DNA from 3 places in the Desulfosporosinus meridiei DSM 13257 genome. Region 2 is predicted to be linked to each of the others. Evidence: riboswitches for the same ligand, from Rfam matches in the RefSeq annotation. Region 2 holds a riboswitch; each other region holds the start of a gene.
What was found. A riboswitch is a leader RNA that binds a small molecule or an ion and turns the genes downstream of it on or off. The one in region 2 is predicted to bind cobalamin.
Positions count from the first base shown of each region.

Region 1 (3,131 bases), 1.9 Mb from region 2:
TGAGCTCTGCCTTATTCCCTTCTCTCGGTGCTATGGAATAGCCTACTGCCTTAAACCCGTCTTTTTGGGCTATGGTTACCTGCATGTCTTTTTCCCCTTTCTTGTTACCTTTTATCCTCTGGCCCTTGGACCTGCGGTATGTGCTTGCGCTCATGCCAAATTCCCGGCGAAAGGCTTTGGAAAATCCGGAGGGCGTCTCAAAGCCTAAGGCCAAAGCAATATTGGTGATCTGTTCCCCATTGTCAAGCGCTTCCAGCGCTTTTTGCAAACGCCTTTTGCGTAAGTATTCACCTACAGGCATATCATTGCAAACTCGGAAAACGTGGCAAAAGTGGTAAAATGAATACCCCAGCAACTCAGCCAGCCGGCGTGGCGAGATGTCCTCACAGATATGAGCCTCGATGTAGTTGAGGCATCGTTCCATATCCGTTTTGTAGTTCATGCTTTTACCACCTCACAGCTACATTATAGCAAAGCAACCTTTGATTGACTTTTCCATCCTTGCGGAGTTTTGCTGATATACAAAACTTGGCTTGCGCCCAAAGACACTGTCTTTGCACGAATTAACCTCCTTGCAGTCCTCGGACACAGGCGGAAGCCTTAGTTGCAGTTATGCTGCTGAAAGTATGCAACGCAAGTTATACTTTCTGATCAGTATTTAAAAAGACCCACAGTAAAAACCATGGGTCTTTTCTTTTCCAGGAACTATTTCTTTGGATTTGCAGGCTGCAAGGATTATTGCGAAGAGGGTTTATTTTTCTCCACCGACTAAAAACAGAGGGGTAGACCTATACACAACCTTGTCGTCCTCATTCCAAACCTTGTCGGAAATGTTTGTGTTAATAAAAATTTCTTTGAATCCCACTTCAAGCAAAGCACCTACATCCCAGTGAGGACGCAGGCGGGAACTTAGGAAGAGATCTTTGGCTATCCGCTCCCCTTCTTGCGGGTCAACATGTCCTGGGCGATGAATCCCTCTCCGTTCAGCCTCAGCCATGTCTTCCAGGTAGCTAGCCTGTCGTTCGGGGTCGTGCAAGCGCAAGCTCCAATTGGCATCGAAAACCAGCAACCTCCCTCTACGCTTGAGAACCCTATACCATTCTCTGTAGGCAGTCTGAGGATCATAAAGAGTCCACGTCAGATTTCGGCAAAGAATCAGATCAAAGGTATTATCGGCAAACGGAAGCGTATGAGAATCCATGACCAGGAATTCTGCATGCAAACCCAACTGTTCCAGATTCTTCTGCGCTTCCAGCAGCATGTTTTGGGAACAGTCTACAGCCGTTACATTAAACCCCATTTCCGCCGTCAGGAGAGTAAAAAAACCTGGTCCGGTGCCGATATCCAGCACTCTTAGGGGATTACCCGCCGGTCTATAGTGCTCAAGCAAATCTGACCAGGCTAGTTTCTTAAAGCTGTTCACCTCTTGCCATATTCCTTCACTGTAGCGGGAGGCTTCCCCCTCCCAATATTTTTCAATCCTATTTTGCATGTCCATTGCTTTCACTCCGTTTCTTCAAATCATAGGTCTGCTTGAGATCCTCCCCGCCTCAGAGGAGAGTCATCAATTAAATTAAAAATGACAAGTCGCGAAGTTTAGTTTGAAGAACAATAAAAAAAGCTCTCTACCTCCCTGAAAGGGTAAAAAGCTTAACCTGCATCAGGTACTTACAGTAACCCGAAAACAAAGTCCACCCCCCTAACACCCCGTAAGGTAGTTTTAACCCTGGCTTAAGCAGGTCTCCTGGCTCAAGATCATCGTCTGCTCACGTCTTCCCGGAAACATTTCCGGTGACACAGGTGAGAAAACTCCCTCATACAGTGGCGGGCACCGCGTCAGCTTCTACTGACTTCCCTTTTCAATTCCTTCCTTCAGGAAAGAATCACTTATTCCAGTATTATTTTGTCTATATTACCACAAAACAGAAGATTCTGTATAGACTGAAGCCTCTATACTCCTTTACTATTTGGTACTCATTCGTTCCTCCACCTCGTTCACCAAAGCTTCTATCTGGTGAGGGAGAGGGCTGCGGGGTATGCCCACCAGCTGAATGCTTCCGCGTTGGATGGGCAGCAGTAACTTTTCTGCTTGGCTGGCAGAAAGAGCCGCAGCTATGCCGGAGGTTATTTCTCCCAACATTCCGTAGACCAACATGATTCCTATAGATCCAACAATAATGTCTACCCGATCTGCATTGTAGCAAATGGCCGACTCCCCGGAAGCCCCTTCTGTAGCTCCTGCCCGCACCATTGCACCCGTAGCAAGAGCATTTGTTCCCAGGGCCAGAATATTAAGTTCAGGGAATCGCTTGCGCAGCTGCTCCACAATATGTTTGCCAATACCTCCGCCCTGTCCGTCAATAACTGCTATCCGCATCATACTCTCCTCATTTTTTGCTCCAAATTTTTGGGGAGGTGTACGCCTTCAGGCATCTGCCCTTAGGGTTTTGCTGCCCTTTAACACAATAAAAGACCACCAAGCAGACTCTACTGAGCCAAACCTCCATGGTCTTGCATCCCCTTCATGAGTTTGCATTACGGTATTAATCCTTTCCGCGTCAGCTTCCAGTAATTTCATCTTACCATGAAATAGCAAAAAATGTATAGCCCAAAATATCTTCTCAGAAAAACATTTTTATGTAATACTGCCTTTCCTCTATTGATCGTTTTAATTATTTTGAAAATTTCCGGCAGGAATTCAAAGGATCTTGTAGAATACTAATTTTTATCATAAGTACACCCATTCATGAAGGTGTTGGTGAAGACCATGGAGGTCTGACTTGGATAGGTCAGTTTTCCCTTGGTCTTTTTTATTATGAAATTTAATATGAAAAAGGGGGATTAAATTTATGTGCAGAGTCCAAACACAGTGGGAAAGAGCAGTAGAATTTCACGGGCATGAGTGCCCAGGGCTGGCAATCGGCTACAAAGCTTGCGAAGCCGCCATTAAGAAGCTGGGGATTCGGTTTTCTGCGGATGAAGAAATTGTCTGCGTCACTGAAAACGATGCTTGCGGAGTTGATGCTGTACAGGTGATCACCGGCTGTACTTTTGGTAAAGGGAATCTTTTGTACAAAGGCACAGGCAAAATGGCCTTCAGCTTTTTTAACCGCTCCAATGGCGAAAGCCTG
Region 1 is NC_018515.1:594,776-597,906, reverse strand. It holds gene DESMER_RS02790 (AraC family transcriptional regulator) at 1-442, opposite strand, end outside; gene DESMER_RS02785 (class I SAM-dependent methyltransferase) at 752-1,498, opposite strand; cobalamin riboswitch at 1,718-1,906, opposite strand; gene DESMER_RS02780 (DUF3842 family protein) at 1,964-2,377, opposite strand; gene DESMER_RS02775 (FmdE family protein) at 2,850-3,131, shown strand, end outside.
Region 1: another riboswitch for cobalamin. It lies ahead of DESMER_RS02785 (class I SAM-dependent methyltransferase); the one in region 2 lies ahead of thiC (phosphomethylpyrimidine synthase ThiC).

Region 2 (3,131 bases):
CAAATCCCATTGCCAGGCTTCTTTCCTCCCTTTGGCCAGGTCGCCGACATGGGCAGCGATCCGGGCGGCTATGACTCCCTCCCGCACCTGATCAGCACTGGGTACGCCGATATGTTCAGCCGGGGTGACATAACAAAGAAATTCCGCCCCTGCCCAGGCACTGAGTGCTCCTCCTATTGCAGCATTAATATGGTCGTAACCGGCGGCAATATCCGTCAGCAATGGACCGAAGACAAAGTAAGGGGCTCCCTGACAAAGGCTCTTTTGCAATGTAACCGTGGCCTTCACATGCTCAAGAGGCATATGCCCGGGCCCTTTAATCATAATTTGGACCCCCGCTGCCCTAGCCCGTCTGACCAGTTCCCCCAAGATAACCAATTCTTGAACTTGGGCTCCATCCAGGGAATCAGCCAGACACCCCGGCCTCATCCCATCAGCCAGGCTGAGAGTAACATTATATTTCCGGGCAATTGCCAAGACCCGGTCATATTGTTGATAAAGAGGATTTTCACATTCATTGGCGATCATCCAACCGATTAAATGAGCACCTCCGTAACTTACCAGAGGATCAAGGCGGCTTTCTCTCTTGGCTCGTTCTACAACATCCATAGTCGTTGCACAGTGTAAAGCCAAGAAGTCAACACCATCTGCCGCATGCCGTTCAATAACCTCAAACATTTCCTCTGCTGTCATTTTCACCGTGGAACCGTACTTTTTCCCAGCTTCAGCGATTGCCTGATAAACAGGGAGTGTGCCAACGGGTACGGAAGCAGAATTCAGGGTTTCCAGGCGCATGGCATCAATATCCCCGCTGACGCTCAGATCCATGAGAGCATCTGTACCTGCCGCCAAGGCTGTTTTGACCTTGCTGATTTCTTCAGCAAGGGAAGCTTCACTGCCGTAAAGACCGATACTGGCACTAACCTTTGTCCTCAGCCCCTTGCCGATACCTACAGGCATAATATTTTTGTGGTTGATATTACCGGGGATGACAATTGCACCTGCTGCAACTCCCTGCCTGATAAATTCCGGGGAGACTTTCTCCCGGGCTGCCACCTGCTCCATTTCAGAAGTAATTGTTCCTTCCAAGGCCCTTGTTAATAAACTCATCATTATCCTCCTTTGAACCTTTCATTGCTCAAAATAACCCCTATTAATAAGTCGTTATTTGCCTACCCTCCCTTTTTAAAATAAAAAAGTCCACACCTTAATTAGATGTGAACATTTCCACCGTTCCCGTCTTGCTGCCTTTATAAAGAACAGCTGGCAACAATTCAGGCAGGTCTCCTGACTTCCGGCGTAACGTCCGTGTCTCCCTTCCCGCCTGCTTTGCCTATCGGACAACAAGCGGTGGCTATGAGATGGACTACCGGTTACAGTGGCGGGACCGTCCGGGACTTACACCCGATTCCCTATTCTCCCTCGCGGGCACCTGAACGTTATCATATTTACTTAGAGTCACTTTTTAACCGGTTTCCTGTCCCCGCTGCTGCAGTGCGTTGAGACCAGAGTAAGCTTTCAGTGACACATTGTTTTCCGGTGCATAAATCCCAATACCCCGCATTCATCTCGGGGTTTATCATGCAACTCCCAAGGGTACATCTTCCTCTCCTCCTTAGAAATTAATAACCTTAGGCTATTTTTTAAAGCAAAAAAACCCGCAACTCAATAGAGCGCGGATTTTTCCATCATCCTCACCTAAACCGGCTTAATACGCGAAGCCGATGCTAAGTATTTTACAGGCAGGTCTCCTGACTCAGGCTCACAGCTTCCTTGCCTCCTTCCTCCTTACAGAGTGGTCATGGCCAAAGCTCCCCTTTACAGTGGCGGGTCCGTCCGGGACTTTCACCCGGTTCCCTATTCTCCCTCATTGGGCACCTGTAAAATTATGTTTATTTACTAATGATCATACTTAAGAAAACCGAGGATGTCAAGATACCTTTTAGATCAGGGCCCTCTGATCTTGTCAAACTTGAATCCATTCAACCATAAGGGCCTGCACTGAGAGAAATCCACCGACCTCTCCAGCTATTGTCCCTTATCTAGATACAAAGGGATTGCCCTCTACCCAAAAACGCCAGGGATAGTGTACGGCTTCTCTGCTGTTATTAATACCTATTCTTGGACCTACGGCAATGGACCCGACTTCCTTTCCTTCTGCGATAAACAGTGGATACTCAAACATCCCTCTCCCGTAATCTTCCTTAACTATCCCTAGAGATTTGGTTAACTTTCCCGGTCCATTGGTTAACTCCAGTTCTTTTTTTACGTTTCCCCGGCGTTGATACATCAGATCAAATCCGGAACAGGGCTCCAGGGCTCTGATTAACACCGCCTCCGGGTGCCCGATTTCTCCACTGACTACATTCATAAGACAATGGGTATGCATAACATAAGTATAGGCATACCCAGGTGGGCCAAACATTACTTCAGTTCTTTTAGTCCTTCGGTTGCCATAACTATGAGCCGCCCGATCTTCCGGTCCAATGTAGGCTTCAGTTTCTACAATCCATCCCGACGCTGTGCCAAACTCTGTTTCCTTCACTAGCAATTTCCCCAACAAAGCAGGAGCTAAGTTAAGGGTAGGTTGTTGAAAAAAAGCATAGTCTATCGGTTGAAATGTCATAACTCTATCTCCTTATTCCGAACTTCCAGTAGTAGGGGAATACTCATGTTTCTGATATTACCCTAGCGTCATTGTACACTTATTTTCCCTTAGTTATTCTTTAATTGTTTTTATGCAGGGACATTTTAAAGACCGCCGAATTCCTTGTGTCCAAGGATTCGCGCGGTCTTTCCACTTTCTATCTATAGTCAGGAATGAACCTAGGATTAGAACAACCCTGTAATTGTTCCCTCCGCATCAATATCCATTCTCGTGGCAGCCGGTCGTTTTGGTAATCCCGGCATGGTCATAATCGTACCTGTAACTGCCACCAGGAACCCGGCACCGGCGGAAAGACGCAATTCCCGAACTGTGATGGTAAAACCTGTCGGTCTGCCTAAGCGAGTGGGATCGTCAGTAAAAGAATACTGAGTCTTAGCCATGCAAATCGGTAAATTACCATAACCCATCTCCACATATTTCTTCATAGAAGCTTGAGCAGCTTTATCGAAGATAACTCCATCTG
Region 2 is NC_018515.1:3,614,741-3,617,871, forward strand. It holds gene thiC (phosphomethylpyrimidine synthase ThiC) at 1-1,110, opposite strand, end outside; cobalamin riboswitch at 1,261-1,450, opposite strand; cobalamin riboswitch at 1,725-1,897, opposite strand; gene DESMER_RS16700 (DNA-3-methyladenine glycosylase) at 2,039-2,626, opposite strand; gene DESMER_RS16705 (formate--tetrahydrofolate ligase) at 2,833-3,131, opposite strand, start outside.

Region 3 (3,131 bases), 1.8 Mb from region 2:
GGTGAATATGCTCCTCCGCCAATCAAATTAGGGGCGGAATAGGTCAATGGATCGATTTCTTCCCATGGCATGCCACCTTTAATATTAATTCTGATTCCAAACTTATCCAACATTTCTTTAACAGCCATTAGAATACTTTGGCGAGTGGCTTCAGCCATGCAGGTTACTGTGACTTCGGCAACAAGACCATTCTTTTCATATATGCCGTCCTTATTCTTGACCCAGCCATCGGCCTCCATGATAGATTTTGCCTTTTCAGGATTATACTCTACTTTAACAGCCTCATTCTCCCAGGGCAGGCCCGGGCTGGCGCTGTACGCCGGAGTTGCGTAGCCATTAAAAACAATATCTGCTATTTTTTGTCTGTCTATGGCATAGGACATAGCTTGGCGCACCGCCAGATTGCTGGTAACATCGTTACCCCCTTTAACTTCTTTGTCACCGTTTATTGTTTTAACCATATTTCCCGCAGGTATCACCGGCAAATTCAACTCTCTGTGATCAGTGGTTGTGAAATCTACGATTTCATATCCCGGAATCGGAGTTTTCGTGAAAGAAGCACTGGAATAAGCAATGTCTACCTGTCCAGCCTTAGCTGCTGCGTACGCCGCTTCCTCGGTCATAAACACAACTGTCAACTGCTTCATTTTTGATACTTTGCCATAATAGTCAGGGTTAGCTTCAAAAATTACCTGCTCGCCTTTATCCCACTGTTTGAGCATAAAAGGTCCGGAGCCGATAGGATTTGTTCCGTAGGCAGAATTGTATGCGTGTTCAGGCACAATACCCAGACACGCCACAATATATATGAATGGTGAATAGGGTTTATTTAGGGTTAATTTCACCGTAGTGTCATCAATAGCCTCAGCCTTTTCAAACATAGAAAGGTCTCGCGAGGATACGGTTTTCTTAGCGGTATTAAAAGTAAAGGCAACGTCCTTTGCTGTGAGTGCGACGCCGTCAGTGAATTTCACATCGGGACGTATCTTAAATGTCCAGACCAATCCATCATCAGAGACGGAATATTCTGTAGCAAGGTCGCACGCAATAGAAACGTCATCTTGGACATTTACCAGGATACTTTGAATTAATGGATCGTTCTGACTTGATCCCCAACCTGTGATCGGGTCAAAACCTGCTGCAGGTTCGGCATCTTGCTGAATTGCGATGATGACGCTGCTTGGTTTATTTGCTGGAACCGTTGCGGTTGGGCTGGCTGCACAACCGACTAACATTGTGGTCATGGTGACCACGGTAATGAAAAATCGAAATATTTTTCTTTTCATTCATTTACCCCCAAATTTTTATTTGAATGCACAAGATGGCTACTCCCCTCGTATAGTAGATCCATCTATGTGATATCCTTAAAACTGCGACCAGCAAAGTGCAACTAGAGCTATCTTGGCTAATGATAAAAAACAAAAACCCTTTACCCCATCTAAGGTAAAAGGTTTAGCTGGTATCTGACAATAAAAGTACTCCCAAATACACTCAAACACCCCCTAACATTCCCGTAGGCAGTTCTGACCTGGAAATAAGCAGGTTTCCTGGCTTAAGTTCATCATCAGCTTACGTCTTCCCAAGAGATAGTTCCCCAGTGACATTATGTAAGTTGACTCCCTCTTACAGTGGCGGGCACCGCGTCAGCTTCCACTGACTTCCCTTTTCAATTTCTTCCCCTCAGAGAAAAAATCACTTATTCCTAATTATTCAATTACTTTGATATATAGAAAATTACTTGTACTTGCGTTTTTTACAGGTTAGCATAACCTTTTTTCTTTTTCAATAGCCTTTTCGGAATTTTAGCATTATTTTCTTTTTTGATCAATGCACACCAAACAAGCATATGATAGAGGAGCACACTTTTTTATATCGAAGATGATTACCTGTAGCGTAAAGGTCTGTATCAAACTATAAACTAAATTTTGATACAGACCTTCTCTTCCTTATTCTTTATTTTATCTCAAAATAGTACCTAACATCTTCTCGATCTCTTTAAGACCTTTCTGATTACGCCTTGCATAATCATCCAATTGCTCCTTATCGACCCTGTTGATATCAAAATAGTCGGCCTCCTCAGAAGCGAAATACAACCCACACACACTAGCAACCGGGTCCATCATATAATGTTCTGTTAACGTGACACCCGTATGCCGTTCTCCCTCTAAAAGTTGGAAAAGCTTTGTTTTCTCAGCATGATCCCTGAGACAAGGATATCCAAAGGCCGGCCTGATCCCCCTAAATGATTCTGTTAACGCTGCTATAGATTTTGTACTTTCATCAGGAGAGTATCCCCAATAATCCTTTCGCACTTGAAGATGTAATAACTCTGCGAAAGCTTCTGCTAACCGATCGGCCAGAAGTTTGACCATGATGGCTCCGTAGTCGTCCCCTTGTTCTTTGAGTTTCTCTGCATACTGCTTAGCGCCTATTCCTGTCGTCACAATAAATCCACCTAAATAATCCGTTATCCCGCTCTCCTTAGGAGCTATATAATCGGCAAGGGATCGATAGACATTCTCCTTGGAAACCGCTTGTTGCCTTAACATATTGAAGGTTGTGACCCTGCCATTATGGTAAAGTTCAAGGTCATCACCTAGAGAGTTTGCTGGAAAAATACCCAAAACGGCATTGGCTGTCAGTATGCCTTCCTGCTCTACTAAATCTAACATTTGATTAGCATCCTCAAAAAGTTTTTTAGCTTCCTCGCCGTATTTAGGATCCTTCATAATTTTCGGATACGCCATTCCCATATTCCAGGCAACAAAGAAATACGACCAATCAATATAGTTTCTTAGCTCCCTGATCGGGAAATTCTCTAAATGTTTGATTCCAATCAAGTTAGGAATCGTTATATGCTCCTTAGTCCAATCCAGTTTAAATTTCTTTGCTCGAGCTTCTTCCAGGGGTACCATCTTGCGTTCAATTTTCCCATAGTTTTCTCGTATAGCTTGGTATTCTTCCCCTAATTGGGTCAAATAGCCATCTCGCTGATTCCTATCCACCAGCTTTTTGGCAACTTCTACAGCCTTTGAAGCGTCGACGCTATACACGACTCCCTTTGAATACTTGGGTGCAATCTTTAAGGCTGTGTGAGTCTTAGAAGTTGTTGCTCCGCCAATCATCAGGGG
Region 3 is NC_018515.1:530,060-533,190, reverse strand. It holds gene DESMER_RS02455 (ABC transporter substrate-binding protein) at 1-1,286, opposite strand, end outside; cobalamin riboswitch at 1,521-1,715, opposite strand; gene metH (methionine synthase) at 1,959-3,131, opposite strand, start outside.
Region 3: another riboswitch for cobalamin. It lies ahead of DESMER_RS02455 (ABC transporter substrate-binding protein); the one in region 2 lies ahead of thiC (phosphomethylpyrimidine synthase ThiC).